DNA from 2 places in the Paenibacillus sp. GD4 genome. Region 2 is predicted to be linked to the other one. Evidence: riboswitches for the same ligand, from Rfam matches in the RefSeq annotation. Region 2 holds a riboswitch; the other holds the start of a gene.
What was found. Region 2 has a riboswitch for thiamine pyrophosphate ahead of thiS (sulfur carrier protein ThiS). Riboswitches for the same ligand answer to the same signal wherever they lie in the genome.
Positions count from the first base shown of each region.

Region 1: linked by a shared signal. The riboswitch ahead of RAC89_RS17860 (ECF transporter S component) and the one ahead of thiS (sulfur carrier protein ThiS) in region 2 are both predicted to bind thiamine pyrophosphate.

Region 1 covers NZ_JAVCYK010000001.1:3,673,668-3,688,673, forward strand. Annotated here, with positions in the region: gene RAC89_RS17810 (YncE family protein) at 1-950, shown strand, start outside; gene RAC89_RS17815 (glycerophosphodiester phosphodiesterase) at 1,033-1,743, shown strand; gene RAC89_RS17820 (glycerol-3-phosphate dehydrogenase/oxidase) at 1,900-3,603, shown strand; gene RAC89_RS17825 (GNAT family N-acetyltransferase) at 3,600-4,043, opposite strand; gene pdxR (MocR-like pyridoxine biosynthesis transcription factor PdxR) at 4,233-5,726, shown strand; gene RAC89_RS17835 (CPBP family intramembrane glutamic endopeptidase) at 5,817-6,554, shown strand; gene RAC89_RS17840 (NAD-dependent malic enzyme) at 6,675-8,111, shown strand; gene RAC89_RS17845 (MFS transporter) at 8,203-9,474, opposite strand; gene asd (archaetidylserine decarboxylase) at 9,491-10,279, opposite strand; gene RAC89_RS17855 (hypothetical protein) at 10,417-10,617, opposite strand; TPP riboswitch at 10,791-10,895, shown strand; gene RAC89_RS17860 (ECF transporter S component) at 11,015-11,611, shown strand; gene RAC89_RS17865 (ABC transporter ATP-binding protein) at 11,611-13,125, shown strand; gene RAC89_RS17870 (energy-coupling factor transporter transmembrane component T family protein) at 13,149-13,958, shown strand; gene tenA (thiaminase II) at 13,981-14,646, shown strand.
Region 2 covers NZ_JAVCYK010000001.1:3,294,492-3,309,497, forward strand. Annotated here, with positions in the region: gene RAC89_RS15840 (DUF4097 family beta strand repeat-containing protein) at 1-844, shown strand, start outside; gene RAC89_RS15845 (Fur family transcriptional regulator) at 914-1,357, shown strand; gene RAC89_RS15850 (glycosyl hydrolase family 18 protein) at 1,462-3,192, shown strand; gene RAC89_RS15855 (DUF2614 family zinc ribbon-containing protein) at 3,243-3,602, opposite strand; gene RAC89_RS15860 (nucleotidyltransferase-like protein) at 3,728-4,594, shown strand; TPP riboswitch at 4,629-4,765, shown strand; gene thiS (sulfur carrier protein ThiS) at 4,859-5,059, shown strand; gene RAC89_RS15870 (thiazole synthase) at 5,107-5,880, shown strand; rRNA gene RAC89_RS15875 (16S ribosomal RNA) at 6,257-7,791, shown strand; rRNA gene rrf (5S ribosomal RNA) at 7,929-8,045, shown strand; tRNA gene RAC89_RS15885 (tRNA-Ile) at 8,077-8,153, shown strand; tRNA gene RAC89_RS15890 (tRNA-Ala) at 8,172-8,247, shown strand; rRNA gene RAC89_RS15895 (23S ribosomal RNA) at 8,474-11,386, shown strand; tRNA gene RAC89_RS15900 (tRNA-Asn) at 11,455-11,530, shown strand; tRNA gene RAC89_RS15905 (tRNA-Ser) at 11,534-11,622, shown strand; tRNA gene RAC89_RS15910 (tRNA-Glu) at 11,653-11,724, shown strand; tRNA gene RAC89_RS15915 (tRNA-Val) at 11,840-11,915, shown strand; tRNA gene RAC89_RS15920 (tRNA-Met) at 11,932-12,008, shown strand; tRNA gene RAC89_RS15925 (tRNA-Asp) at 12,020-12,096, shown strand; tRNA gene RAC89_RS15930 (tRNA-Phe) at 12,113-12,185, shown strand; tRNA gene RAC89_RS15935 (tRNA-Thr) at 12,205-12,280, shown strand; tRNA gene RAC89_RS15940 (tRNA-Tyr) at 12,292-12,377, shown strand; tRNA gene RAC89_RS15945 (tRNA-Trp) at 12,386-12,459, shown strand; tRNA gene RAC89_RS15950 (tRNA-His) at 12,482-12,557, shown strand; tRNA gene RAC89_RS15955 (tRNA-Gln) at 12,576-12,647, shown strand; tRNA gene RAC89_RS15960 (tRNA-Gly) at 12,659-12,733, shown strand; tRNA gene RAC89_RS15965 (tRNA-Cys) at 12,747-12,820, shown strand; tRNA gene RAC89_RS15970 (tRNA-Leu) at 12,830-12,915, shown strand; tRNA gene RAC89_RS15975 (tRNA-Arg) at 12,936-13,012, shown strand; tRNA gene RAC89_RS15980 (tRNA-Leu) at 13,016-13,095, shown strand; gene RAC89_RS15985 (polysaccharide deacetylase family protein) at 13,155-14,177, opposite strand; gene RAC89_RS15990 (sulfite exporter TauE/SafE family protein) at 14,268-15,006, opposite strand, start outside.

The DNA of each region.
Region 1 (15,006 bases), 380 kb from region 2:
AGGAGGAGGCGGGGATCAAAATTCGCGTGGATATGCCGGAAATCAAATGGTTTCTGGACAATGCCAAACAAGGGCCGATCGTACCGGCACTGAAGCAGGAAGCGATTCCGCAGGGACTTGCCTACCTTGAGGAGAAAAATTGGCTGCTGGTGACATCCTACCGCGAGAACGGCAAGTCCAGCCTGCTTAGCGTGATTGATGCGGAGACAGGCAAGCTGGTAAAGGCGCATGAGCTGTACAAGGGGGCGAATCTCCCATACACCGGACACGCAGGAGGAGTAACCGTCAGCAAACAGCACGTGTGGGTATCCTCGGACGGCAATGCTTTTTGGCTGAAGAAGGAAGACCTGATCAAGGCGGATAACGAATCGAAGCTGACCTTCGGCGGCTCGGTGCTGACCGATACCCGTGCTTCCTTCACTACCTACAGCGAAGGTGCGCTGTGGGTAGGGGAGTACGCGCAGGGGTCCAGTTACCCGACCAGCAAGACACACTACATGAACAACCGGGACAACAAGGAGCATAAGGCTTGGACTGTGGGCTATAAGCTGGATCCGGCTACGGATCTTCCGAAGCCGGCGGCGGGCAAGGATCCGGCCGTGCCGGACTACATTCTGTCCATTCCCGATATGATTCAAGGCATGGAGGTCGGTCACGACCGTATCATCCTCAGCGAATCCTATGGCCGCAACAATGCGAGCGCTCTGATCGTACACAAGCTTCCGATCGCAGAACCGCCGCATCAGACGGTAGAGATCGGCACCGCCAAGGTGCCCGTATGGTTCCTCGACAGCAAGACGAAGCAGCAGGAGCAGAAGGCGCCGCCGATGTCCGAGGGCGTGGTCACCATCAAGGGGACGACCCATGTCCTGTTCGAATCCGGCGCGAAGAAATATATGAGCTCGAGCACCTATCCGTTAGACCGGATCCAATTGATCAAGCTGCCGTAGGACGCTCTATGGCTGAAGATCCGAGTGGCAAGTCCCGAGCCTTCAAGGTATAATGGAGGAAACGGAGACGGAGGTTATGCAGATGCTCATTCAAGGCTTGGCTCATCGCGGTTATCCGAAGAAATACCCGGAAAATACGGTTTCATCGTTCCAGGCGGCAATTGATTTATCCTACAGCATCCTGGAGCTTGACGTAAACCTGACCAAGGACGGCATTCCGGTGGTCATTCACGACCCGACGATCAATCGGACGACGAACGGCAAGGGCTGGGTGAAGAATTACACCTTGGACGAGCTGCGGCAGTTCGATGCCGGAGGCGGCCAAGCCATCCCGACACTTGAGGAAATCCTGATGCTGGCCAAGGGCAAGGTGCGGGTGGATATCGAGCTGAAGCAGAGCGGAGATCTGTATCCCGGGATGGAGCAAGCCGTGCTCGACGTCATCCGGCAATGCGAAGTGGAGAAGGAAGTATTCGTAGCTTCGTTCGACCACTATTCAATCCTTCGCATGAGGGAGCTGGATCCGGAGCTGGAGCTGGGGCTTGTTATTTACGGAGCGACGCCATCGGTGTTTCCTTTGATGGAGCAGCTGAAGGCCAAGTATTTATCGGTTAAATCCATTTACTTAACGCCGGAGTATGTACGTTTGTGCGAGGAGAAGGGCATCCAGCTGATTGCCTGGACGATCGATGACGAGCAGGCCATGCAGGAGATCCGAAGCCGGTTCCCGAACGTGCTTGTTTGCACGAATGAGCTTGAAAAATGGGCGGCTTGCGTGAAACAAATGGTGTAAACTGTACGCGGTTTGTGGTATAATAACAACAAGTTAATAGAACGGTTGGAGAGACGGAGAGACCACACTTGCATTGCAGTCCTGAGCTGCAATGTTTGGGGTGGGCTCTCCTTTTTTGTGTTCTCATAAACCGGCTAAAAGATGGAGGAGAGAACGATGGCAGTAGCATTTTCGAGTATCCAACGTACTGAGCTGTTAGAGAAAATGAATGGAAAGCATTTCGATCTGCTGGTGATCGGCGGAGGCATTACCGGTGCGGGGATCGCGCTTGACGCGACGACTCGCGGGATCAAGACGGCGCTTGTGGAGATGCAGGACTTTGCGGCAGGTACTTCGAGCCGTTCTACCAAGCTGGTGCACGGCGGCCTGCGCTATTTGAAAAACTTTGAGGTCAAAATGGTGGCGGACGTTGGTAAGGAGCGCGCCATTGTTTATGAGAACGGGCCTCATGTAACGACGCCGGAATGGATGCTGCTGCCTTTTCATAAGGGAGGCACCTTCGGCAGCTTCAGCACCTCGATCGGTCTGAAGGTATACGACTTCCTGGCTGCGGTGAAGCCAAGCGAACGCCGGAAGATGCTGAGCGTGGAGGAAACGATCAAGCGCGAGCCGCTGGTGAAGCAGGACGGCTTGAAGGGCAGCGGGCGTTATGTGGAGTACCGAACGGACGACGCCCGCCTGACGATTGAAGTCATGAAGGAAGCGGCGCATCGCGGCGCGACGCTGGTCAACTATGCGAAGGTCGTCGAGTTCCTGTACGAGAACGGCAAAGTCGTCGGGGTACAGGTGCTGGATCGCATCCATAATCAAACCTATAAGGTATATGCGAAGAAGATCGTGAATGCGGCGGGCCCATGGGTAGACACCCTTCGCGAGCTGGATAAGTCGAAGACGAAGAAGCATTTGCAGTTAACCAAAGGAATTCACTTGGTCATTGATCAGAAGCGGTTCCCGCTGAAGCAGGCGATCTATTTCGATACGCCGGACGGCCGCATGGTGTTCGCAATCCCGCGCGACGGCAAGACGTATGTGGGTACGACGGATACGGTGTACAAGGGAGACGTCGCGCATCCTCGTATGACGACGGCTGACCGCCAATACGTGATCGATTCCATCAACTATATGTTCCCGTCCGTGAAAATTACGGCGAAGGACATCGAGTCCAGCTGGACGGGGCTGCGTCCGCTTATTTTCGAGGAAGGCAAAAGCGCCTCGGAAATCTCCCGTAAGGATGAGATCTGGACATCCGATTCCGGACTCATCACCATAGCGGGAGGCAAACTGACCGGTTACCGGAAAATGGCGCAAATGGTTGTCGACATGCTGGTAGAGCTGTACCAAAAGGAAGGCTTGGGCGGTTTGACGCCTTGCATCACGAAGCATATGCCGATTTCCGGCGGGGACGTCGGGGGCGGGGAAGGCTTCCCGGGCTTTGTGAAGGAGAAGGCGGCCTTAGGTCCGAAGTACGGTTTGACGGTGCAGGAGGCGGAGAAGCTGGTACGCCGCTACGGCTCCAATATTGACCGTCTCTACGGATTGGCGGCTCAATACAAGGATACGGCGCCTAAGTTCGGCTTGCCGCTGCCGGTGATGGCGATGGTAATGTACGCTATGGAAGCGGAGATGACCGTGAAGCCGGTGGATTTCTTTATTCGCCGTACGGGTGCTTTGTTCTTCGACATCGCTTGGGTGCATCATCACAAGGAGCAGGTCATTCAGTGCATGGCAACCTACTTGGATTGGACGGAGGAAGAGAAGCAGGCGTACACCGAGGAGCTCGAAATGCATCTGGAGCACGCCGTCGTTCCGGAGGATCAAGAGCAGCAGTCGAATGCGGGGTCGAAGTCGAAGATCGGCTAGAGATTTAAGTAATAGTGATAAAATTCATCGTCACGCTGATAGCCTAGGGACTCGTAGAGTCTCTGGGCTTTTTGGTTGTCGGCGCCGGTGGCAAGCTCAAGTCCCTTTGCTCCGGTTGCGGCAGCATGCTGCCGGGCGGCCTCCATCAGGAGGCGTGCGACGCCTTGGCTGCGTGCCTCCGGGATCACGAACAGATCGTTCAGAATCCAGGCTTTGCGCATGGACAGGGAGGAAAAGGTAGGGTACAGCTGAGTAAATCCGAGTATCTCATTCGTTTCATTGACGGCGTAGAATAGGGCTGAGCTTTGCTGTGTCAAATTGTGCTCCAGGAAGGTGATGGCTCCGTTCAGATCGGAGGCTTTCCCGTAGAATTGGCGGTATTGATCAAATAAAGGTGCAATGGATGCTGCATCTTGCGACTGCGCGATCCGGGTTCGAATCGTGCCGGGCGCCTGGTTGGTCGGATGAGTCGGTTGGGTCATGTGATGTGATGGCCTCCTGGTTCTAGGTGTATGGTTTGTACATGCAGTGTACAATCTCGGTTGACAAATGAAAAGGGCCAATTTAGATTGAAATGAGTAGACCGGTTGAGAATAGTAGGATGATATAAGTGTTCGGAGGAGTACGTTATGCATTTTCAAATTGCGTTTGCCACGTATTGCGCGAACTATCCGACGAAGTCGCTGGCGCTGTATCATGCGCTGCGGGATGGGATGCTGCAGGGGCTGTGGTCCAAAGGGACCCGCCTCCCCTCCACGCGTGAGCTGGCGGTCCTCTACGGTTTGTCCCGCGGGACAGTTAACCAGGTGTACGAGACGCTGGTATCGGAGGGATACCTTCAATCGGAAACCGGGAGAGGTACGTATGTGGCATACGAGGCTTCCGCTACAGCGGGAATGACTGGGGGGCGCGGAGGCTTGTCCGCGCCGTCATACCGGCTGTCTGCTTGGGCGGACCGGCTGGAACCGGCTGCGGGGGAGGAACGCGGGGCCGGACGCTTCGAGGGCATCGACTTCCATACGTTTGCCCCGGACCTGTCGCTGTTCCCCCAGGAGGAGTGGAACCGCTGCTACTATGCCCAGGTCCGGGAGCTGGGCAGCCTTGGGCTTCACGCCGGCGGTCCGGTGCGAGGGCGCGACCCGCTCGGCGATGAGCGGCTGCGGGAGAGCATTGCCCAGTACCTGCGGCGGGCGAGGGGTATGGCCGTGCAGGGGGAGCACGTCGCGATAGTCGGCGGCTCTATGCAGGCCATCGCGCTGCTCGCGCAGCTGCTCGTGGGGCCGGGCGAGGCCGCCGCAGCGGAGACGCCGGCGTACAGCGGCATCCGCCGGGCGATTCGCGCCGCGGGAGGCCGCTGCATCGACGCCGAGGTCGACGGCGACGGGCTCGTGCCCGCGGACTGGGACGCGAAGGCCGTGTTTGTTACACCGACACGGCAGTTCCCGACGGGGGCGGTGCTGTCCCTGGAGCGGCGGCAGGCGCTGCTGCGGTGGGCGAGCGAGCGGGAGGCCGTCATCGTCGAAGACGATTACGACAGCGAGTTCCGCCACCGGGGGCGCAGCCTTGAGCCGCTGAAGGCGCTCGACCGGGGCGAGCGCGTGGTGTACGTCGGCAGCTTCACCAAGACGCTGCTGCCGTCGCTGCGCATCGGCTATGCCGTGCTGCCGCCGGCGCTGGTGGAGCCGTTCCGCCGGGCGATGGCGCTGTATGAGCCGGTGCCGGTAAACTTGGCGGAGCAGCGGACGCTGGCAGCCTTCATGTCTGCGGGTCATTATGAGCGGCATCTGAGGCGGATGAAGCGGGTATACAGCCGCAAATTCGCGCTGCTGACCCAAGAGCTGCGTTCGCTGGAGCACTGGATTGATTGGGTCGAGAGCGATGCCGGCCTGCATGTCTTTGGCTGGTGGAAAGGCACCGAAACCGAGTACTTCAAGTATCGGGAGCTGGCAAGGGCTCAGGGAGTCAGATGGTCGGAGACAACGTTGGACTTGGCAGCAGGGATGCGTTACGGAATGTATTTGAATTTCCCTCATGCTTCCGAGGAAGAGATCGCAGAAGGCATCCAACGGATGAAAAGAGCATCCGGAGAGCTGCAGCCGAGACGCGGTTCGAGCAGCAAATGAAGGGGCTACGTATTACGGATAGGATGAGGAGAGAAAGGAGTGAGTTAGTCGCTGCTGCGTAATACAGCAAGTTTATTTTTATTCGGTTCGATGATAGTACTGCTGTTGAAAGAACAATATGTGTGGCTAAGTGTATGGGGGGCAGCTGCCTTGCTGCTTAGCGTTCATAAGCCGTTAAGGCCTTTTCTGGGAACCGCCATTTGCTTTGGTATCGGATTTTGGGGTTACCTGTATGTAACCTCCCATTGGGGAGCCGAAATGCATCCCAAGGAAACCCGTGTCCTGCTTAACCGCTTAACGCTTACGGTGATTCTGATTCCCATGCTGGTGCTGTCTCTTGCCGAAGGGTCACCGTTCCTGGGATATGCGAGGAGGCCCGTGTGGAATGCGTCCGTCCGCGTCCCGCTGATTTGGGCCGGCTTTCACGATTCTACCGTTAAGCTGTTTTTGATGATCGCCATCGCAACGAATATAGTCGTCTTTGCCCCTTTCCTGATTCGCAACGGCTGGACCTCCATTCAGGAGGTATGGCTGTTCGCGCTGCTCTTCGCCGTCGTCAATGCGGTGCTGGAGGAAACTGTGTGGAGAGGCGCGCTGCTGAGCAGGCTAGCCGGGCAGGTGGGGGAGCGGTGGGCGGTGATGATCACGAGCCTGGGGTTTGGTTTACAGCATTATTCCTTGGGCTTTTCCTGGGTTGTGTGTCTAGCCTTTGCACTGGGAGGTTTGTTCTTCGGAGGTGTTACGGTCCGGTCAAAAAGCATACTACCTTCCATATTATGGCATGTGGTTATTAACCTGCTTATGGTTTTCAGCGGGATGATCTTATGATTTCGCCCAAATATTTCCTCCCGCCTGACAGAACAGGTGATTTTTCCTTCTTCGGCCGACTTATGCTATGATTATTATGGTCAAACTTCACCGGGAAGGAACGATACTTAGATGGCAAACATGGGTTCGCCTGTAGGAAGCACACGATTGATTTTACGGCTGGAGATTGAGAAGGATACGGTATCCTTCGGACAGATCGCTGTAGCGATCAATGAAGTAGGCGGTGATATTGTTGCAATCGACGTGAACCAGGTGAGTAAGAACACGACGATTCGGGATATTACGGTGAATATCGTCGACCAGAATCAAACGGATGCCTTGGTGGAGAAAGTAGGCTCCCTCAACGGCGTCAAGGTGATCAATGTCTCCGACCAGACCTTTCTCGTGCATCTTGGGGGGAAGATCGAGACGGTTCCTAAGCTGCCCATCAAAAATCGTGACGACCTGTCACGTGTCTATACACCCGGCGTAGCGCGCATTTGTATGGCGATTCACGAGGATCCCCTCAAGGCGCATTCGCTGACGATTAAGCGCAACACGATTGCGGTCGTTTCCGACGGCTCGGCGGTACTCGGACTCGGTAATATCGGACCTGAGGCCGCAATGCCGGTAATGGAAGGGAAGGCCATGCTGTTCAAGCAGATGGCCGGGGTGGATGCCTTCCCGCTGTGCTTGAATACGCAGGATACGGAGGAGATCATTCGGATCGTGAAGGCGGTAGCCCCTACCTTCGGCGGTATTAACCTTGAGGATATTTCGTCGCCGCGCTGCTTCGAAATTGAGGAGAGACTCATTCAGGAGCTGGATATTCCGGTGTTTCATGACGACCAGCACGGCACGGCCGTGGTTATTCTGGCTGGATTGTACAACGCCGTGAAAATCGTCGGGAAGCCGCTCGAGGATTGCAAGGTCGTAGTATGCGGCATCGGCGCTGCGGGTATCGCCTGCACCAAAATGCTGATTGCCGCCGGCGTCCGCAACGTCATCGGAGTGGACAGGCAGGGAGCCATTGTACGAGGCAACTCCTATGATAATTCCGCGTGGAGCTGGTACGCGGAGCACACCAACCCGAACGGGGAGAGCGGCCGTCTGTCGGATGTGATCGAGGGAGCGGATGTTTTCATCGGTCTATCGGGCCCACGTGTGCTCAGCGTCGACGACGTGAAGAAGATGGCGAAGGATCCGATCGTCTTCGCGATGGCCAATCCTACCCCGGAGATTCCTCCGGAGGAGGCGGAGCCTTATGTCCGTGTCATGGCGACGGGACGGTCGGATTACCCGAACCAAATCAACAACGTGCTGTGCTTCCCGGGGATATTCCGAGGCGTGCTGGATTGCCGGGCCTCCCGTATCACGGAGGAGATGAAGCTCGCAGCGGCCAAGGCCATCGCCTCCGTCGTCAGTGACGACGAGCTGAATGAGCAGTATATCATCCCGAGTGTTTTCAATCAGAGCGTGGTGGAGAAGGTCAAGGAAGCCGTCATAACGGCAGCCTATGAGTCCGGTGTTGCCCGCCGCCGCAGCGCGAAGGAGCAGTCAAGGACGGACATGGGCTAAGACTCGGGTGGAGATATCCTTAATCAAAGCGATTTACAGCAAAAAAAGGTCAACAGCGGTGTAAGATGCACCGCTTGCTGACCTTTTTTCTTTAGCTTGAAGCTTCCTCCGTCCACTGCCGGATCGTCTTGTCGCTAGGCAGGAAGAAGGTAAACAGCCCGAGCAGCGGCAGGAAGCTGATCATCTGCATGACCGGGGTCAGCTGCAGCCGGTCGATCATACCGCCAAGCGCTACGGCGCCCAATGCGCCGAGACCGAAGGCAAGGCCGATCGTTAGGCCGGATACCATGCCCACCTTGCCGGGGAGAAGCTCCTGAGCATACACCACAGTAACCGAGAAGCTGGATAGCAGTATAAATCCGTTCACGAGCAGGATTACATGAGTCCAGAAGGGATCTGCATAAGGAAGCAGCAGCGCCAAAGGCGCGGTCCCCAGCATCGAGAAGAAAATCAGGTTGCGCCGCCCGAATTTGTCGGAGAGCGGACCGCCGAGGAAGGTACCGAACACTCCCGCAGCGGAGAACAGGAAGATATAGATCTGTGCTTGCTCCAGCTTGATGCCGAACTTCTCCATCAAGAAGAACGGATAATAGGTAGAGATCCCCATGCTGTACCACGAACGGGCAAAGATCAGGAACAACAGCATGCTGACCGCAAAGGTAATTTGCTTTTTGCGGGCGGGGCTCATGGTACGGACAGCTCCCGACCGTTGGACCGGAGGGTTCGCCGCCATGTAGCCGCCGTACCACCGGGCAACGGTCAGCTGGACGACGATGCCGAGTCCGGCGACCAGCGTGAACCAGATGGCACCGAACTGGCCAAGCGGCGCGAAGACGAGCGCCGTCATGACGGACGCGAGTGCTTGTCCGGAATTGCCGCCGACCTGGAAGATCGATTGCGCCAAGCCCCGGCGGGAGCCCGCCGCCATGTAGGCAACGCGGGAGGACTCCGGATGGAAAATGGCGGAGCCTAGCCCGACGAACAGCACGGACAGCAGGATAAGCGCATAATTCGGTGCCAGCGCTAATCCGAGCACCCCGATGCAGGTAAGTCCCATGCCGAGCGGCAGCATCATAGGAGTCGGCTTTTTGTCGGCGTAGAGGCCGATCATCGGCTGCATAACGGAGGACGTCATGTTCAAGGCAAAGACGATGACGCCGGACTGCATATAGTTTAACCCCATGGAATCCTTCAGAATCGGAAGAATGGCCGGGATGACGGACTGAATCGTGTCATTTAACAGATGGACCAAGCTGATGGCGAACAAAATACGAAACACGGTTGGCTTGATGTCTGACTGCGGTGCCGCAGCCTGCTTCCTTCCTATGGAAGAAACGGCCGCAGCACTTGGCTGCACTTGCATGGGAAAGCTCATCTCCTTATTTTTGCATAAAGGTACCGAGAGCCTCGCCCATTTTTACTTTGCTTCCTACCTTCAGATCAGCCCGGCTCTCGAACGTGGCGGTCTCGGTGAGTAGTACGATGGTGGAACCAAATTCGAAGTAAGCGAGCTCATCGCCGCGCTCCAGCCGATCCGGAAGCGGATCGACATACCGGATGCTGGCTACATTCAACGCTCCGACCTTGACGACGGCAACCTCGCCGCCTTCATGCTGCATGTACGTGACCAATCGTTCATTGCGGCTGAGCACCCGTCGCATGAAGCGCAGTCCGAAGTCGTTGACCGGATAAACCTTACCGGGGATGTGCTCCTTCTCTACGATGATGCCGCTGACCGGAGTATGAATGCGGTGATAGTCCGTTGGACTCAAGTACAGTACATAGAAAAAACCGTTCTTATAATTCACCATCCGCGGCGAATGATTGAGCAGCTCGTCAATGGTGTAATCCTGACCTTTGACATTCAGGATCAATCCCTCTTGAATCGGTCCCATGCCGGTGATCAGGGCGTCGACAGGGCTGACCATGGCGCCTGGAGCCGTATGGATGGGACGGAGCCCCGTTTTCAGCCGTCTGGTGAAAAAGTCGTTCAGCGATGCATATTCATGAAGGCTCTTCTCCGCATCCTCGACGGGAATGCCGTAGGTCTTAGCGAATTGCGGGATGAACCCGCGGCTGAGCTTGGATTTGGCAAAGGCTCCTGTCATTCGGGAAATGGTTTTGCGGGAGGATAGCTCGGTTAGAAGCCGGAATAACGAACGTTTCATGCTGGTTAGGTTCACCTGTTTCTTCATATTTGTAAAGTCCTACCGACTATAGTGACACATTCCGGGAGCAAGCGCAACCAAGAAAAAGTCGCCTAAACAGCAAGAAAAGGCCCGGAGGGGCCTTTCTCTTCACGTAATTATTGCTTTTTGTACTCCTGACAGGCTAAGCAGGCCGAGATATTCACAAGAATCGGGTTCTTGGAGCCGGAATATTTGGTGCAGGAGATAGGGGCCCGCAGCTGGGGATCATCTGAAATACATATGCAGTAAGGACATTCCGAAACGAGCTCCGTGGTGACCCAAAGCAGCTGCTGCTTCAATTCATCGATTTGATTCATTAATAAGAATGTCTCCCTTAGCGAAATAGAGGTACCAATTACCTATATCTTAGCATGGTTGCCAACGATTTACTTGCGTAATGTGACACAATTTTTATAAAAATTACCTAAAATGTTCTATCTTCCTACGGAATTTATTCGTTGACAATCGGAGCAAAGGTGCTTAATATGAGTTATGTCACTAGGGGAGCCGTAGGGCTGAGACTGGATCAATAGATCCTAGACCCTCTGAACCTGATCTGGATTATGCCAGCGTAGGGAAGTGGAGAGCGTATGCGCGCGATCATGATAAGCTCATCTGGGCCACTTCCATAGTTTTGCGGAGGCGGCCCTTTTTGGCATACATGTCTCGGAACCCGGTTGACAAAACAAAAGGAAAAAAGGAGTTGTGAGGTTTATGTCCAAAGGTTTGAAGCTGACCGATATTTTGGTCACCGTCGTTATTTCCGTTGTCCTTGCTGCCATTTATCATTTTTGGGCCGCCGTGTATGAGGTGGCTAAAGCACCCGGACTTCAGCTCGAGCAGCTGATGTACGGGATGTGGTTTATTGCATCGACGGTAGCGTTCCTGCTCATTCGCAAGCCCGGGGTTGCCTTTCTGGCTGAAGCGGCAGCGGCAAGCGGAGAGCTGCTGCTCGGTTCCCCGTTCGGCGTCGAGGCGTTAACGTACGGTCTGGTGCAAGGGATTTGCGCCGAGCTGCTGTTCGCTGCAACAGGGTATAACCGTTACTCGGCCGTAACGGCGGGACTGGCCGGAATGGCCGCAGGCGCAGGCGCACTGGTGTTCGATTTCTTCAAGGGGTACATGACGGAATTGCAAACCTGGAGCTTGGTGCTGTATATCGTTTTCCGATTCGTGGGGGCGTTTGTGATCTGCGGCTTCGTGGCTGCCGGCTTGGTGAAGGCGTTGGAGGCTACCGGTGTGGCTCAGCTCGTACGGCCGGCAAGCCGCGCCGACTATGATGCGCTGAACCGCAAGACGACGAAGATGTAATGAGTACGATTGCTATGAAGGAACTGGCGGCTGCTGTGGAAGGGCTGCGGCTTAAATTTCCGGGGAGCGACGGACTTCTCTTCGAGGAGCTGTCCCTCTCCGTCAGACATGGAGAGAAGGTGCTGCTGCTCGGTCCGAGCGGCTGCGGAAAGTCGACCTTGCTGCAGGTGCTAAGCGGGCTGATCCCACAAGCGATTGAAGTGCCGATGCTTTGTGACAGCAGTGTGGTGCCGGCGGCTTCGGGCTACTTGTTTCAGGATCCCGAATCGCAGTTCTGCATGCCGTTTGTGGATGAGGAGATCGCCTTTGTACTGGAAAATATGCAGGTGCCTAGGCCGGATATGGCGGGCTTGATCCGCCGGTATCTGGAGCAGGTTGGATTGCAGCTGCCCGACCCGCATGTGCCGATTGCCTCGCTCTCTCAAGGCATGAAGCAGCGGCTGGCTCTTGCGTCATTGCTCGCCCTGCAGCCGGAGGTTTGGTTCTTGGATGAACCGACCTCTTTGCTGGACCCTGAGGGGACCAAGCAGGTTTGGACGACGGTGAAAGAGGTGACAAGGGATCAGACGGTCATCATCGTAGAGCATAAGATCGACGAGATCGTGGATTTCGTGGACCGGGTCGTCTTGTTCGACTACGAGGGCTCGATTCTCGCCGACGGAGAGCCTGCCAGCGTGTTTCGCGATCATAAGCGGGAGCTTCAGGAGTATGGCATTTGGTATCCCGGCGTGTGGTCGGATTATACGGCAAGTCCACGGTACTGGGATGCGACAAAACGTGGCGGCGCCCTGCCTAGCGATGGAGCCGTTGAGCCATTGCTGAAGCTGAGACAGTGGAGCGGCTATCGCGGCAAGGCACCGAGGATTCATGTGGATACCGCAGAAGCGGCAGGTGCGGACTGGATTGCCGTTGTCGGAGAGAACGGCGCCGGCAAGAGCACACTCCTTCAAGGACTGATGCAGCTTATTCCGACTAAGGGCGAATACAAGGTAAGGGGAAATCTCGTCCGCGGCTTCGAGGATATTGGAGATTCCACCGGATATGTGTTTCAAAATCCCGAGATGCAATTTGTGACCGATTCCGTCAAGGAGGAGCTGGCCTTCAATTTCCGCAGGGACGGAGACCCGGAGTCTCTCGTTCAGGAGAAGACGGAGCAGCTGCTGAAGCAATTCGGCTTGGCGGGACACAGGGAGCTGCATCCTTATCAGCTGTCTCTAGGGCAAAAGCGAAGGCTAAGCGTAGCCGCCGCAACGGTGAAGCAGCAGAGGGTTCTTCTTCTAGATGAGCCTACCTTCGGGCAAGATGCGGAAAACACGTTCGCCCTGCTCGAGCTGCTGGAGGGCTGGCGCAGACAAGGTACGCTGATCATTATGGTAACACACGATCCGGAGCTCGTCCGTTATTTTGCAACAACGGTATGGGAAGTGGAGAACGGAAGGCTGACAGCGGTGCTGTCACCCGAACAATATGTACGGCGGTTCGAGGAGCAAAGAATTTGCGAGCCGGTGAATTAGGGCAGAAGGGAAGTGAAGAGAAGATGCAGCAGGCCTGGGATATCAAGGAGACGTGGCTTCATCGGGTGAACCCGAGCTACAAGCTGTTGCTATCGGTTGTTCTGTTTTTGCTTATCTTGCTAACGCATAACATCAATGTGCTGGCGAATACGACATGGATGTTCGTACTACTACTGCTTGCCTGTTCGGGGCATCCGAGGTCGCGTGTGCTGCTGCTGCTGCTTCCTTTCACCATTCTTTTCGTGTGCTCGATGACGTCGATGGTGTTTTTCGGCAAGGGAGAGACGACCTGGTTTCGCTTCGGGTTGATTCATGTGACCGAGGAAAGCTTCTATCGAGGGGTACATATCGGGTTGAAGACCGTCAATATGGCGCTGGCAGGCTTGCTGTTCGCCTTGACGACGAGGCCGGTAATGTTATTCTATTCGCTCATGCAGCAGCTGAAAATTCCTCCGAAGTATGCCTACAGCTTCATGGCGGCCTTCCGGCTGATGCCGATGATCCTTGACGAATTCCGGACGCTTCGCATGGCGCTAAAGGTCCGGGGGGTCAAGGAGAAGCATGGACCGGCAGGCTGGTACGGGAAGCTGCGCCGCTATGCGATCCCATTGCTGGCTCAAAGCATCCGTAGGGCCCAGCGGATCGCCGTGGCAATGGAAGCGAAGCGTTTCATGGCAGTGAAGCAGCGAACCTTCTACTATGCGATCGGCTGGTCCCGCGTAGATCTGCTTTGGCCGGTGCTGCTGGCCGTCTTATGGACGGCCGCCGTCTGGCTCGGCTGGAATCTGCCTTTCTTTAGCGTGGGGGATGTGCGGTATGAAATCAACTCTTAATACGGGAGGCGTGGATAAACCTATGAAATTCTCAGACCAACTAAGAGCCGCGGCGGATGCAAGCTGGAACGCCAGCTTCGAGCATCCGTTCGTGCGCGGAATCGGGGACGGAAGCCTGCCGCTTGCGGCGTTTCGTCACTACGTGCTGAATGATGCCTATTATTTGTCGCATTTCGCCAGAGTCCAGGCGCTTGGAGCTGCAAAGGCTGACGACCTATTCACGACGAACCGGATGGCGGTGCATGCGCAGGGCACCTACGGGGCCGAGCTGTCGCTGCACGAGAAGTTTTCCAAGCTGCTTGGCATTACCGACGAGGAACGCAGCCGTTTCCAGCCTGCTCCCACGGCGTATGCCTATACTTCGCATTTGATCCGGGCGGCTTACACGGGACATCTCGGCGACATTGTTGCTGCGATACTGCCGTGCTACTGGCTCTACTACGAGATTGGAGAGCGTCTGGCCGGCTGCACGCCGGAGGAGCCAATCTACCGCGAATGGATTGCCGCTTACGGCGGGGAATGGTTCCGGGAGCTGGTTCAGGAGCAGATCGACCGCGTCGATGCGCTGGCGGAGCAAGTCACTGAGGCGGACCGCGAGCGGATGAAGCAGCATTTTTTGATCAGCAGCCAGTACGAGTATCTGTTCTGGGATATGGCTTATAAACAGGAAGCTTGGCCGATTGGGTAAGGAATGGAACGAGAGCACAGCTCCATGGGGAGTGCTGCTCTCGTTTTTTTGTTTTCATCATAGCTGCACGCCGTAGAGTGCCGAGCAGGAAATGCAAAGCTGCTATAGAAAGTGATAAGCGCCAGACACCCTGTAACGCGATTTTTTCATCTTATGGTCGCAGATGAACACATTTTTGGTACAGTAAGATGAATTTTTAACGTTACAAGGAGCGTTACCGGGCCGTGATAAGCACCAGACGCATTGTAACGCGATTTTTTCATCTTACATTGGTAGATGAACACATATTTGGTACAGTAAGTTAAAATGAACGAAACCGACTACCATTTTGCATTACGTAGGGTGAATTTGGAAATCAAT
Region 2 (15,006 bases):
TACTGTCACCATGCAATCAGGCAATGTTGATCAGGTGCAGGTCGAGCTGATCGTCTACGTGAACTTGAATGATGAGGTCGAAGCGGCCCGTGTTGCGGAGGAATCCCGTATCGAGCATGCCAGCTCGGGAAATAAGCTTACCTTGACGGCAGCTGGCAAGGAATACAGCGGGAGCTTCGTAGGCAGACAGAAGCCGCGCATGGATATGGTCGTCACGCTGCCTGAGAAGCAGAAGGTGGATGTCGATCTCCAGCTGACCAACGGCAAAATCATCGCAGGGCGTTTGCCTATTAAGCAGCAGTTTACAGCCCAGTCTACCAATGGAGAGCTGCTCGTTAACGATCTGGAAGGCAATCTCTCGCTGAAAACGACGAACGGCTCCATTATGACGAAAAACACTGCCGGAGCCTCCTCCGTTCTTCAATCGACGAACGGAAAGGTGGAGGTGCAAGGTCATAAAGGCGATGCCAAGGTGAAAACGACGAACGGCAGGGTCGTCGTGAAGGACGTAACCGGCTCGATTGATGCGTCTACGAACAATGGAAGCGTAGAAGTGGATGGTGCGCCGAAGGCATTAAAGGCCAAGTCGACAAACGGATCGGTTGAAATCGCAAGCCGTACGGTTGGCGGTGATTGGGACGTAGAGACATCCCACGGCAAGATTGAATTGGAGCTTCCATCCAAGGGTGATTATCAAGTAAAGGGAGAGGGAGGAGGGGGAAGCGTCAAGAGCGAGCTGCCGCTTTCCGTTCATGAAAAGACCGTGAGCGGCGCTATCGGAAGCGGCCAATATAAGATCCGGGTAGAGACGAACGGTTCCATTGCCATCAAGTCCGTTGATTGACAAAGCCGCCGGCCTCTGCGTACAATAAAGTGAAGCTCAACGTGACGCAGACAAGGCGGTGAACTCTGGATGAATCGATTGGATGAAGCGCTCGACAAGCTCAAGTCGAACGGTGTACGAATGACGCCGCAGCGGCATGCCATTTTGGCCTTTTTGCTGGACACGATGACCCACCCGACGGCTGATGAAATCTATAAGGCGCTTTCGCCGCGGTTCCCCAGCATGAGTGTAGCCACCGTGTATAATAACCTTAAGGTATTCCTTGAGGCAGGATTGGTTCGGGAGATGACCTACGGAGATCATTCCAGCCGGTTCGATGCCGATCTTTCCGATCATTATCATGCATTGTGCGAGCAATGCGGCAAGCTGGTCGATTTTGCCTATGACCCGCTGGATGATATGGAGAAGGCGGCAAGCAAGCAGACGGGCTTCAAGATTAAGAGTCATCGGGTCGAGGTTTACGGCGTTTGCCCAGGCTGTGCGAGCGTGCCGGTCGGTTCCAGCATCCGTTAATATGCCAGCCTCACGGATTTATTGTATAATGGACGTGTTGCATTTGCCTGACGAGGGGATGCAGCCCGTCCTTTTTATTTTAACTAAGCTACAGGAGTGACTACATGGAGATCATCAACACGCCAAGAAAGCGCAAGCCACGAGCCGGAGCCGTCTTGATGCTTCTCCTGGCCGTCGTATGCGGGTTGGCGCTTGGCACTTATTTATGGCACGAATACGTTCCTAATTGGAGACATGAAGCCCCTGATTTCAACGGGAATCCGAAGCCGGTCCTTTATGAAGGAGAAATGCTGGACCTTCCGGCGATCGGCAAGAAGGACAGCCTCAAGCTTCCCTATGAAATGGTTAAGGAGCAGCTTGATCCGACGATGGCGCGTGAGGACAAAACGAACTCGGTTATCATTACGACCACGGATAAGGTCATCAGGCTGCAGACAAGCCAATTAACCGCGTTGATTAATGAGAAGCCGTTTCAATTAAAATTCCCGCTGGAGAAAATAGGTGACCGTTTTTATTTGCCCATGGAGCCGCTAAAAATGCTATACCGTATTGAGCTTAGGGAGTCGCAGGAGACAGGGGCTGTCATTCTGGTCAAGGAAGGCGATACCATTCGCTGGGCTAAGATCAGGACGGTGCCTGATAAGCCGGAGAAGAAGCTGGCTATGCGTAAGGATCCGACGATCAAGGCGCCGATCCTGGCAGATCTGGTTCAAGGCGAAGAGGTCATGGTCTGGGGCGAGGAGGGGGAATGGGCGAAGATTCTCCTGAAGAACGGATATACAGGTTATATGAAGCAATCGGATCTGACGGAGCTTAGAGAAGAGGTCATTCCGAAGCAAGAGCCGGCGGCAAGCCCGATTCAGTGGAAGCCCCCGGGCGGCAAAATCAACTTAACCTGGGAGCAGGTCGTCGAGAAAAACCCGGACACCGCTAAGATTTCCGCAATGCCCGGTCTGAACGTCGTCAGCCCGACCTGGTTTCACTTGGCGGACGGTCAAGGCAATTTGAAGAACCTGGCCAGCGCCGCTTATGTCAAATGGGCGCATGAACGCGGCTACCAGGTGTGGGGGCTGTTCAGCAACGGTTTCGAGCCGAAACAAACGACGGAGGCTCTGTCCACCTACGATAAGCGGATGAACATGATCAAACAGCTGCTCAGCTTTGCTCAGATGTATAAGCTCGACGGCATTAACATTGACTTCGAGAATGTGTATACCGCAGATAAGCAGAACCTGACGCAATTCGTGCGGGAAATGACGCCGCTTCTGCATGAGCAGGGCTTAGTCGTTTCAATCGACGTTACGCCGAAATCCGGGACAGAGATGTGGTCGCTTTTCTACGACCGCCCTGCCCTCGCCCAAACGGTCGATTATATGATGGTAATGGCCTATGACGAGCATTGGGCGAGCAGCCCGAAGGCAGGCTCGGTCGCATCTCTCCCTTGGGTGGAGAAAACGGTGCAGGTACTGCTGCAGGAGGAGAAGGTTCCTGCTTCCAAGCTGGTGCTCGGGATTCCGTTCTACACCCGTTTATGGACCGAAGAGATGAAGGATGGCAAGACGAAAGTCTCCTCCCGGGCGATTTTTATGGATACGTCCAAACGAATTATGAAGGAAAAAGGCTTAACCCCGGAGTTTTCGAAGGAAACCGGACAAAACTACGTGGAATACACCGAAGACGGAAAGCTGCAGCGGATTTGGCTGGAGGATGAAACGTCCGTGAAGTCCCGTCTGGAGCTAGTGAACAAATATGACCTTGCCGGCATCGCCTCTTGGCGGCGCGGCTATGAAAGTCCTGAGCTTTGGGAGTTTATCCGCACTCATCTTATACCTTAAATAAAAAAACTGGCTCCTTTGCTGACAAAGGGCCAGTTTTTTTGTGCAGCCTACTTCCCGGCTGGGGTTTGTTCCCCTGACGGAGGAGCGTGCTTCGGGTCCAGGGAAAGAATCGTTTTGCAATACATGCAGCGATCGGTTTTGCCCAGCATTTTCGTGGGCTTGCCGCATTCCGGGCAATCCACTACGGTTGCACTGGTCGACATCATCCCTGCTGCGAAATACACCGCCATACTAGCCAGCATGGCTATGGCTCCGATCAGCATACAGATGACGGCAATAATTCTGCCTGCGGTTCCCCAATCAAAAACGATTCCGGCAAGGCCGAGAATCATGAGCAGCATGCCGCCCATTGTCAGCAGTAATCCCCATAACCGGAATTCATTGACTTTACTGGATCTGAGTATCATGTCGGGCCTTCTTTCGTGTAAAAGAATTGTATGATTTGTCACAGAATGATGCAGGAAACCGGTGTCCGAATGTAGAAATAAATAACCTAAAAAGAGATGTGTAACGGTCATGGGGGGCCAGTAGGATGATTATAATGAAGCAGCAATGGATAGCAAGGTTTCGGGAGAGTGAATCAGTTATCGGGGTTATCGCGGTAGAAAACCCTTCTTCTTACTCGGCAGTCACCGACGGGTTTGATTTGCTGCTGCTGGTTATATCCCAAGACCCGGCTCGTACACATCAACAGTACCATTATAGTAAAGAGGGGCGCCGTATACAAGAACGTTGGATGAGCCCGGAAGAGCTGGATGAATTCATTTTACATGGAGAGCATCGCAATATCATTTATTGGATCTTAAAAGGAGAGATACTTTTGGATCGGGATATGTATTTGGAGGGCTTGAGACATCGCGTGCTTGAGTTTCCTGTAGAGCTTAGGGAACACAAGCTGCTTATCGAGTTTTCCAAGTTTTTGCGAAGCTACCTGCAAACGAAGGAATATATATCGGAAAAGCATGATCTTGATGCTTATCATAATATTTTCGAAGCGCTGCATCATTGGGCGCGAATTGTCATCATTGAGGCGGGCTATCACCCTGAAGTTACCGTATGGCGTCAAATTAAAAGCATCAATCCCGGTGTCTACAAGCTGTATGAAGAGCTGATGCAAAGCAGCGAAACCGTTGAGCAGAGGGTCCAACTAGTTCTTCTCGCTTGTGAATTTTCCGTAATGTCCAAGATGGAGCGCTGCTGCAAGCTGCTGATTGAGGTGCTGGGCAGCAGGGAGGTTGCCTGGAGTCTTGAAGAACTGCAGCATCTGCCTAAGTTGTCGGATGTGCGCACAGAGCTGCCGTTGCTCTTGAATAAGCTGGTGACGAAGGCACTTGCTCGGGAAGTCGCTTATGTGATTGAAGATGATTTAAGCGTCTTGGAATTAAGATATACTCTATAATTCATTACCAGCTTATGATATGATATTAGTAATCGAATACCACTAGGGGAGCCCTTGCATGCGGGGCTGAGAGTAAGAAGCGACATTCTTTGACCCTTGGAACCTGATACGGCCTGCCTGTAAGGCGGGGCACTGGGTGATGCCAGCGTAGGGAAGTGGACTTATTTTGCGGATACGAGATGCTCTGCAGCGTAGAACCCAAGAAGTCAGCCCTAGCCGGCTGGCTTTTTTTATGCTTGTAGAGACCTTTAGGGAGGTGGCACGATGCAGCTGACAGTGAATGGGGATATTCGTGAGGTAACGGACGTAACTAACGTTTTGGATTTGTTAAAGGCTTTTAAATTAGATCAGAAGATCCTTGTGGTAGAACTCAACCGGACGATTATTGACCGGGAGCGGTACGAGGAGACCGCTTTGAAGGACGGAGATCGGATTGAAATTGTTCACTTTGTAGGCGGGGGTTGATAAGCCCGTCCATCTATACTTTACTATTCCAGGAGGTGCGGCTTTTTATGAGCGGCGTGTTGAAAATTGGTCCTTATGAGTTCAAGTCAAGACTTTTGTTAGGTACGGGGAAGTTTACCGACCTTGGAATTCAATCGGAGGCTGTTAAGGCTTCGGAGGCGGATGTACTTACGTTTGCTATCCGACGTTTGCCGATTGATAATCCGGATGCGCCGAATTTTCTTGAGACCTTGGATCTTAAGAAGTTCACGCTGCTTCCGAATACGGCAGGGGCTTATACGGTAGAGGAAGCGGTCCGCATAGCTAGACTTGCCAAGGCAACAGGACTTTGCGACATGATCAAGGTAGAGGTCATTGGCGATCCAAGAACCCTTCTTCCCGATCCTGTGGGAACGCTTGAGGCGACGAAAATCCTGGTAGACGAAGGCTTCATCGTACTTCCTTATACATCGGACGATCCGATCCTTGCACGTAAGCTGCAGGAGGCGGGAGCGGCTGCTGTGATGCCTGGTGCATCTCCGATTGGTTCCGGTCAAGGAATTGTGAACCAAGGGAACCTGCGATTCATTATCGAAGAAGCGAAGGTTCCTATTATTGTTGATGCCGGTATCGGTGGTCCTGCGGATGCAGCCTTGGCTATGGAGCTCGGAGCGGACGGTGTGCTGTTGAATACGGCTGTTGCCGGTGCGAAGGATCCGGTTTTGATGGCAGAGGCCTTTAAGCTGGCCGTGGAAGCAGGACGGAAGGGTTTCCTTGCGGGACGTATACCTAAGAAGCGCTATGCCTCTGCGAGCAGCCCTGAGGAAGGTATGATCGAATAGAGGACCAAAAGAAGAGCAGGGGCGAGGTTGTATGCTCTTGCTCTTCTTCTCAATATGGCTCGAAATATTAGGCTTGACTTAAGCTTTGCCTATGTGATAAATTATTCTTCGTCGTTAAGGCGACTCGTCCGATTGAGGTAGGGTTGAATGAAACGAAATCCCGAGTGTTAAAAAGAATTAAAAAAAACACTTGCAATCAGATAGGCGAATGTGGTATATTAAAAAAGTCGCCGCTGAAAACGACGACAACAAACGACAAGGTTACAGAGTTTGACTTTGTCCGACATTGCCCTTTGAAAACTGAACAACGAGAGAGTGAAAATAAAACGAATCTTCGGATTCGTGCTAGCTTTGAACATGAGCAAGTCAAACTACTTTATTGGAGAGTTTGATCCTGGCTCAGGACGAACGCTGGCGGCGTGCCTAATACATGCAAGTCGAGCGAGGGTCTTCGGACCCTAGCGGCGGACGGGTGAGTAACACGTAGGCAACCTGCCTGTAAGACCGGGATAACTACCGGAAACGGTAGCTAAGACCGGATAGATGGCTTCTTCGCATGGAGGAGCTTGGAAACACGGCGCAAGCTGTGGCTTACAGATGGGCCTGCGGCGCATTAGCTAGTTGGTGAGGTAACGGCTCACCAAGGCGACGATGCGTAGCCGACCTGAGAGGGTGATCGGCCACACTGGGACTGAGACACGGCCCAGACTCCTACGGGAGGCAGCAGTAGGGAATCTTCCGCAATGGACGAAAGTCTGACGGAGCAACGCCGCGTGAGTGATGAAGGTTTTCGGATCGTAAAGCTCTGTTGCCAGGGAAGAACGTTCCGGGGAGTAACTGCCCTGGAAATGACGGTACCTGAGAAGAAAGCCCCGGCTAACTACGTGCCAGCAGCCGCGGTAATACGTAGGGGGCAAGCGTTGTCCGGAATTATTGGGCGTAAAGCGCGCGCAGGCGGTCTTTTAAGTTTGGTGTTTAAGCCCAGGGCTCAACCCTGGTTCGCACTGAAAACTGGGAGACTTGAGTGCAGGAGAGGAAAGTGGAATTCCACGTGTAGCGGTGAAATGCGTAGAGATGTGGAGGAACACCAGTGGCGAAGGCGACTTTCTGGACTGTAACTGACGCTGAGGCGCGAAAGCGTGGGGAGCAAACAGGATTAGATACCCTGGTAGTCCACGCCGTAAACGATGAGTGCTAGGTGTTAGGGGTTTCGATACCCTTGGTGCCGAAGTAAACACAGTAAGCACTCCGCCTGGGGAGTACGCTCGCAAGAGTGAAACTCAAAGGAATTGACGGGGACCCGCACAAGCAGTGGAGTATGTGGTTTAATTCGAAGCAACGCGAAGAACCTTACCAGGTCTTGACATCCCTCTGAATGTCCTAGAGATAGGGCAGGCCTTCGGGACAGAGGAGACAGGTGGTGCATGGTTGTCGTCAGCTCGTGTCGTGAGATGTTGGGTTAAGTCCCGCAACGAGCGCAACCCTTGATTTCAGTTGCCAGCATTGAGTTGGGCACTCTGAAGTGACTGCCGGTGACAAACCGGAGGAAGGTGGGGATGACGTCAAATCATCATGCCCCTTATGACCTGGGCTACACACGTACTACAATGGCCGGTACAACGGGCAGCGAAGGAGCGATCCGGAGCGAATCCTTAGAAGCCGGTCTCAGTTCGGATTGCAGGCTGCAACTCGCCTGCATGAAGTCGGAATTGCTAGTAATCGCGGATCAGCATGCCGCGGTGAATACGTTCCCGGGTCTTGTACACACCGCCCGTCACACCACGAGAGTTTACAACACCCGAAGTCGGTGGGGTAACCGCAAGGAGCCAGCCGCCGAAGGTGGGGTAGATGATTGGGGTGAAGTCGTAACAAGGTAGCCGTATCGGAAGGTGCGGCTGGATCACCTCCTTTCTATGGAGTCCATGATGGCTGCAGGCCATCGGACATAATAGCTGACAACTGACATCGTTCCGCGATGTAACAGTTGCAGCGAGCTCACTCTCCTCGTTGTTCAGTTTTGAAAGGTGCAATGCCTTTCAAGTAAATCGTTTGGTGATGATGGCGGAAGGGAACCACGCGTACCCATACCGAACACGACCGTTAAGCCTTCCAGCGTCGATGGTACTTGGACCGAAGGGTCCTGGGAGAGTAGAACGTCGCCAAGCGATTCCACTTTGGTGGATCATATAGTAATATGGGCCCTTAGCTCAGCTGGTTAGAGCGCACCCCTGATAAGGGTGAGGTCGGTGGTTCGAGTCCACTAGGGCCCACCATAAACTTAATACTTTCTTGGGGCCATAGCTCAGCTGGGAGAGCGCCTGCCTTGCAAGCAGGAGGTCAGCGGTTCGATCCCGCTTGGCTCCACCATAACCTACCACTTGATACTTCGGTAGCAGCGTGGTAAGATGTTTTTCCGCTTGTTCCTTGAAAACTGGATATCGAAACAAAGCAAAATGTCGAAACATCTATACGATGTGATGATTGAGCGCATGCGAAATCATCAATCTTTTAGCTGCTAGTGAGAATGTCTTGAGTTTGGAGTGACTTTGTGCGTAGCGCAACGGAACGGAGAACCAAGATCATTCGAACGATTGGTTAAGCTAATAAGAGCACACGGAGGATGCCTAGGCACCAGGAGCCGAAGAAGGACGTGGCGAACGACGAAATGCCTCGGGGAGCCGTAAGCAGGCTTTGATCCGGGGATGTCCGAATGGGGGAACCCGCGTGAGGTAATACTCACGTACCACACAGTGAATACATAGCTGTGTAGGAGGCAGACGAGGGGAACTGAAACATCTAAGTACCCTCAGGAAAAGAAAACAAAAGTGATTCCGTCAGTAGCGGCGAGCGAAAGCGGAACAGCCCAAACCAAGGGGCTTGCCCCTTGGGGTTGTAGGACGTCAATGTGAGTGCAGGTTGGTAGGCGAACAGGTCTGGAAAGGCCGGCCAAAGTGGGTAACAGCCCCGTAACCGAAAGCAACCGAGACTCTAGACGGATCCTGAGTACGGCGGGACACGTGAAACCCCGTCGGAATCCGGCAGGACCATCTGCCAAGGCTAAATACTCCCTGGTGACCGATAGTGAAGCAGTACCGTGAGGGAAAGGTGAAAAGAACCGCGGGAGCGGAGTGAAAAAGAACCTGAAACCGTGTGCTTACAAGAAGTCAGAGCTCGTTAATGAGTGATGGCGTGCCTTTTGTAGAATGAACCGGCGAGTTACGTTTACGCGCAAGGTTAAGGTGAGAAGCCGGAGCCGCAGCGAAAGCGAGTCTGAATAGGGCGAATAAGTACGTAGACGTAGACCCGAAACCGTGTGATCTACCCCTGTCCAGGGTGAAGGTGCGGTAACACGCACTGGAGGCCCGAACCCACGAATGTTGAAAAATTCGGGGATGAGGTGGGGGTAGCGGAGAAATTCCAATCGAACTCGGAGATAGCTGGTTCTCCCCGAAATAGCTTTAGGGCTAGCCTCGGGTGATGAGTCGCGGAGGTAAAGCACTGATTGGGTGCGGGGCCCGCCAAGGGTTACCAAGTCCAGTCAAACTCTGAATGCCGCAGACTTTAACCCGGGAGTCAGACAGTGAGTGCTAAGATCCATTGTCAAGAGGGAAACAGCCCAGATCATCAGCTAAGGTCCCCAAGTGTGTGTTAAGTGGGAAAGGATGTGGAGTTGCAAAGACAACCAGGATGTTGGCTTAGAAGCAGCCACCATTGAAAGAGTGCGTAATAGCTCACTGGTCGAGTGACTCTGCGCCGAAAATGTAACGGGGCTAAACACACCACCGAAGCTATGAGTCCAATTATGGGCAGTAGGGGAGCGTTGTAACAGCGGTGAAGGTTGATCGTGAGGACAGCTGGAGCGGTTACAAGTGAGAATGCCGGTATGAGTAACGAAAAGACAAGTGAGAATCTTGTCCGCCGTAAGCCTAAGGGTTCCTGAGGAAGGTTCGTCCGCTCAGGGTAAGTCGGGACCTAAGGCGAGGCCGAAAGGCGTAGTCGAAGGACAACAGGTTGAAATTCCTGTACCACCGTGAACCGTTATGAGCAATGGGGTGACGCAGAAGGATAGTGACGCGGACTGATGGATGTCCGTCCAAGCAGCGAGGCTGGTTAGTAGGCAAATCCGCTAACCGTAAGGCTGGGCTGTGATGGGGAGCGAAATTCAAGTAGCGAAGGTCATGAGTTCAAGCTGCCAAGAAAAGCCTCTAGCCAGGGAGAAGGTGCCCGTACCGCAAACCGACACAGGTAGGCGAGCAGAGCATGCTAAGGCGCTCGGAAGAACTCTCGTTAAGGAACTCGGCAAAATGACCCCGTAACTTCGGGAGAAGGGGTGCCTCGGTAGGGTGAATAGCCCGAGGGGGCCGCAGTGAAAAGGCCCAAGCGACTGTTTAGCAAAAACACAGGTCTGTGCGAAGCCGCAAGGCGAAGTATACGGGCTGACGCCTGCCCGGTGCTGGAAGGTTAAGGGGAGCGGTTAGGGGTTAAACCCGAAGCTGTGAACCGAAGCCCCAGTAAACGGCGGCCGTAACTATAACGGTCCTAAGGTAGCGAAATTCCTTGTCAGGTAAATTCTGACCCGCACGAATGGCGTAACGACTTGGGCGCTGTCTCGACGAGAGATCCGGTGAAATTTTAATACCTGTGAAGATGCAGGTTACCCGCGACAAGACGGAAAGACCCCATGGAGCTTTACTGCAGCTTGATATTGGACTTTGGTACGATCTGTACAGGATAGGTGGGAGCCTAGGAAGCCGGAGCGCCAGCTTCGGTGGAGGCGCCGTTGGGATACCACCCTGATCGTATCGGAGTTCTAACCTGGCACCATTAGCTGGTGTGGGGACAGTGTCAGGTAGGCAGTTTGACTGGGGCGGTCGCCTCCTAAAGAGTAACGGAGGCGCCCCAAGGTTCCCTCAGAATGGTTGGAAATCATTCGAAGAGTGCAAAGGCATAAGGGAGCTTGACTGCGAGACAAACAGGTCGAGCAGGGACGAAAGTCGGGCTTAGTGATCCGGTGGTACCGAATGGAAGGGCCATCGCTCAACGGATAAAAGCTACCCTGGGGATAACAGGCTTATCTCCCCCAAGAGTCCACATCGACGGGGAGGTTTGGCACCTCGATGTCGGCTCATCGCATCCTGGGGCTGAAGTAGGTCCCAAGGGTTGGGCTGTTCGCCCATTAAAGCGGTACGCGAGCTGGGTTCAGAACGTCGTGAGACAGTTCGGTCCCTATCTGTCGCGGGCGTAGGAAATTTGAGAGGAGCTGTCCTTAGTACGAGAGGACCGGGATGGACGTACCGCTGGTGTACCAGTTGTCTCGCCAGAGGCACGGCTGGATAGCCAAGTACGGAAGGGATAAGCGCTGAAAGCATCTAAGCGTGAAGCCCCCCTCAAGATGAGATTTCCCAGTATGTAAGACCCCTTGTAGACGACGAGGTAGATAGGTTCGGGGTGGAAGCGCGGCAACGTGTGGAGCTGACGAATACTAATCGGTCGAGGGCTTATCCTATAAAGCATATGACATTTGCTGAAGTTTCGAATCCAGTTTTCAAGGCGCAAGTCGCTTTGAAACATTATTCCCTGATAGCTCAGTTGGTAGAGCACTCGACTGTTAATCGAGTTGTCACAGGTTCGAGTCCTGTTCGGGGAGCCATATGGAGAGGTGTCCGAGCTGGCCGAAGGAGCACGATTGGAAATCGTGTAGGCGTCACAAGCGTCTCGAGGGTTCGAATCCCTCTCTCTCCGTAGCAATACCTTATTAAGAAAGAGTTATAAGGCCCGTTGGTCAAGGGGTTAAGACACCTCCCTTTCACGGAGGTAACAGGGGTTCGAATCCCCTACGGGTCATAGCAATACCCTTTAATGAGAACCCTTGGGTTCGTCGGAGCATAAGCTTCGATAGCGATACTTCGCAGTCTCATCACGTAGTGATGAGTATCCCCTACGGGTCATAGCAATACCTGGAGGCTTAGCTCAGCTGGGAGAGCATCTGCCTTACAAGCAGAGGGTCGGCGGTTCGATCCCGTCAGCCTCCACCATATAAGATTTACACGACGCGGGGTGGAGCAGCCCGGTAGCTCGTCGGGCTCATAACCCGAAGGCCGCAGGTTCAAATCCTGCCCCCGCAACCAATTTTTATTGCGGAGCCGTGGTGTAGAGGCCTAACATGCCTGCCTGTCACGCAGGAGACCGCGGGTTCGAATCCCGTCGGCTCCGCCATTTTTTATTTTAACTAGGCTCGGTAGCTCAGTCGGTAGAGCAGAGGACTGAAAATCCTCGTGTCGGCGGTTCGATTCCGTCCCGAGCCACCTTTATAATTTCATACTTGCCGCTGTAGCTCAATTGGTAGAGCAACTGACTTGTAATCAGTAGGTTGGGGGTTCAAGTCCTCTCGGCGGCACCATTGCTTTACCTGGAGGCTTAGCGAAGTGGCCAAACGCAGCAGACTGTAAATCTGTTCTCGTACGAGTTCGGTGGTTCGAATCCATCAGCCTCCACCAGTTCATTTAGGGGCATAGTTTAAAGGTAGAACAAAGGTCTCCAAAACCTTTGGTGTGGGTTCGATTCCTGCTGCCCCTGCCAATTTTTTTCTGTCTCAGCTGTGGCGGTCGTGGCGAAGTGGCTAACGCATCGGATTGTGGCTCCGACATTCGAGGGTTCAATTCCCTTCGATCGCCCCATTTTAATTAAACCTTTGATGGGGATTAGCCAAGCGGTAAGGCAACGGACTTTGACTCCGTCATGCCTAGGTTCGAATCCTAGATCCCCAGTTTTATATTATGCGGAAGTGGCTCAGTGGTAGAGCATCGCCTTGCCAAGGCGAGGGTCGCGGGTTCGAGTCCCGTCTTCCGCTCCATAATTTTTTTCATGGCGCCATAGCCAAGTGGTAAGGCAGAGCTCTGCAAAAGCTTTACCCCCAGTTCGAATCTGGGTGGCGCCTCCATTCTTTTAAGCCGGAGTGGCGGAATCGGCAGACGCACAGGACTTAAAATCCTGCGGTGGGTGACCACCGTACCGGTTCAAGTCCGGTCTTCGGCACTTTAGCAACTTCATATTGTGTGCCCTTAGCTCAGCCGGATAGAGCGTTTGACTACGAATCAAAAGGTCAGGAGTTCGAATCTCTTAGGGCACGCCATTAGCCGGTGTGGCGGAATTGGCAGACGCGCGCGACTCAAAATCGTGAGGGAAACCGTGGGGGTTCGAGTCCCTTCACCGGCATCAAAAGCCCGAGAATCTTATCTAATAAGATTCCCGGGCTTTTTTCCATGTAAGAAATCTTACTTTTTCCTGGATTCGCCGAGCAGATCCGGTAACGTGACAAGCTTATACCCGCGTGACTGTAGTGTTTGGATGACATGAGGCAGGGCGTTCACCGTGCCGGAAAGATCTTGTCCCGGACCGCCGCCGGAATGCTGGAGCACAATAGAACCCGCTTTGGTATGTTTCAAAATATTGTCTGAAACTTGCGATTCTGACAGCTGGCGCCAGTCGTTGGAATCCACATTCCAATTGACTATACGGTAATTATGCTCAGAGGCCCATAACAGCTGGGATTCGCTGATTTCCCCATAAGGTGGTCGGATAAGACGTGGTGTATAGCCGCAGAGCTTCTCTAGTATCGATTGGGTTCTCATAATTTCCTGCTGGAAGGCATCATCCGACAATTTCGTAAGCAGCTTATGGTCATATGTATGGTTTCCGATCACATGACCTTCGCTGACAATCCGCTTTACCATATCCGGATGCTTGGCCGCTTGAGTTCCGACAAGGAAGAAAGTGGCCTTTACCTTGTGTTTTTTCAATGTATCCAGAACTTGGGGAGTAAAGGTTGTATCCGGTGCGTCGTCAAAGGTAAGGGCAACTTTTTTGGAGCTTGAGGAGCCCTTTAAAAGTAAGAGATCTGGGTACTTCCTAACAAGTTGAGATAAAGATAGCTTTCTTGTTGACGAGACCTGTTTCTGTTGAGAGACAGGCTTTTCTTGCTTTTTCTCACGCTTTTGAGGAGCAGGCGGTTTGGGTTCCTTGATTGGGGCAGGAACGGGCGCTGCTTCGGGTTGCGGAACCGGTGCGGGTTGTTCCGGCAGTACCTTTGGGGCTTCCGAAACGGGTGAGGCACCTATTCGCTCCTCCGATTGAGGAGAAACCATATTGTCAGGCTGCTGCAGCGCGTCCGGGAAATACTCCTTCGACTGCTGAGGTGATGTCTGTGGAGCAGGACGCGTTGTTTGGGAACAAGAGCATAAGGTCATAGCAAGGAGTAAGAAAGCAAAAGTCGCACACCGCATGTTAGAACGCTCCAAGATCTTCTCCTCCTTTGGCATTGTCGGTTTAGTTTTTGACGAAACCGGGGAGATTATCCTGAAACAACATGTGTTGTGCGACTTTCTGTATCAGGTTAAGAAAATGCCTTCATAAATCATTTTGAGAGCCACAATAAGGAATGTAATGCGCAGAACCCAGAGCAGCTTTTTACTGCTGAGCTTCCCGGCGATCTTGGCTCCGAGCCAGCCACCGACAATTGCACTTGGAGCTAACCCCAATACCATCCATAGATCTACCTCTCCTAAGCTTAGCTTGGTGAAGGTCCCTGTGAGGGAGGAGAGGAAAATAACGAACATGGAGGTAGCAGTAGCAACGTGGGGCGGGTAACGAAACAGCAGAACCATAGCCGGCACAAAAAGCGAGCCACCGCCAATGCCAAACAATCCGGATATAAACCCGACACCTAAGCCGATGAGCAGGGCTGGGAGAATGCTGTAGCCATATTCAAAGCTCTGGCCGCTTGCGTCGGTATAGGTACGTTGGATGCCCCATTTCACATTCAATGGCTTTAGCTTATCGCGAAGAATCATTAGGATCGCCATCGCCAGCATGAAGAACCCGAAGCTAAGCTGAAAGGATTTCGCATTCACGAATTGTGTAGTATAAGAGCCAAGCATGGCACCCGGACCGCAAGTGATAAAGTAAATCCAGCCGCTGCGAAAATCGACGCGTTTCTGCTTCACAAAGGTGAAGGTGGAGGACATGGCCGTGAAAACAAGAACGGCTAGTGAAGTGCCGACGGCCGTTGTTACATCGACAGGATGGCCTAGAATGAGCGGACCGAGATAAACGAGTGCAGGAACAATG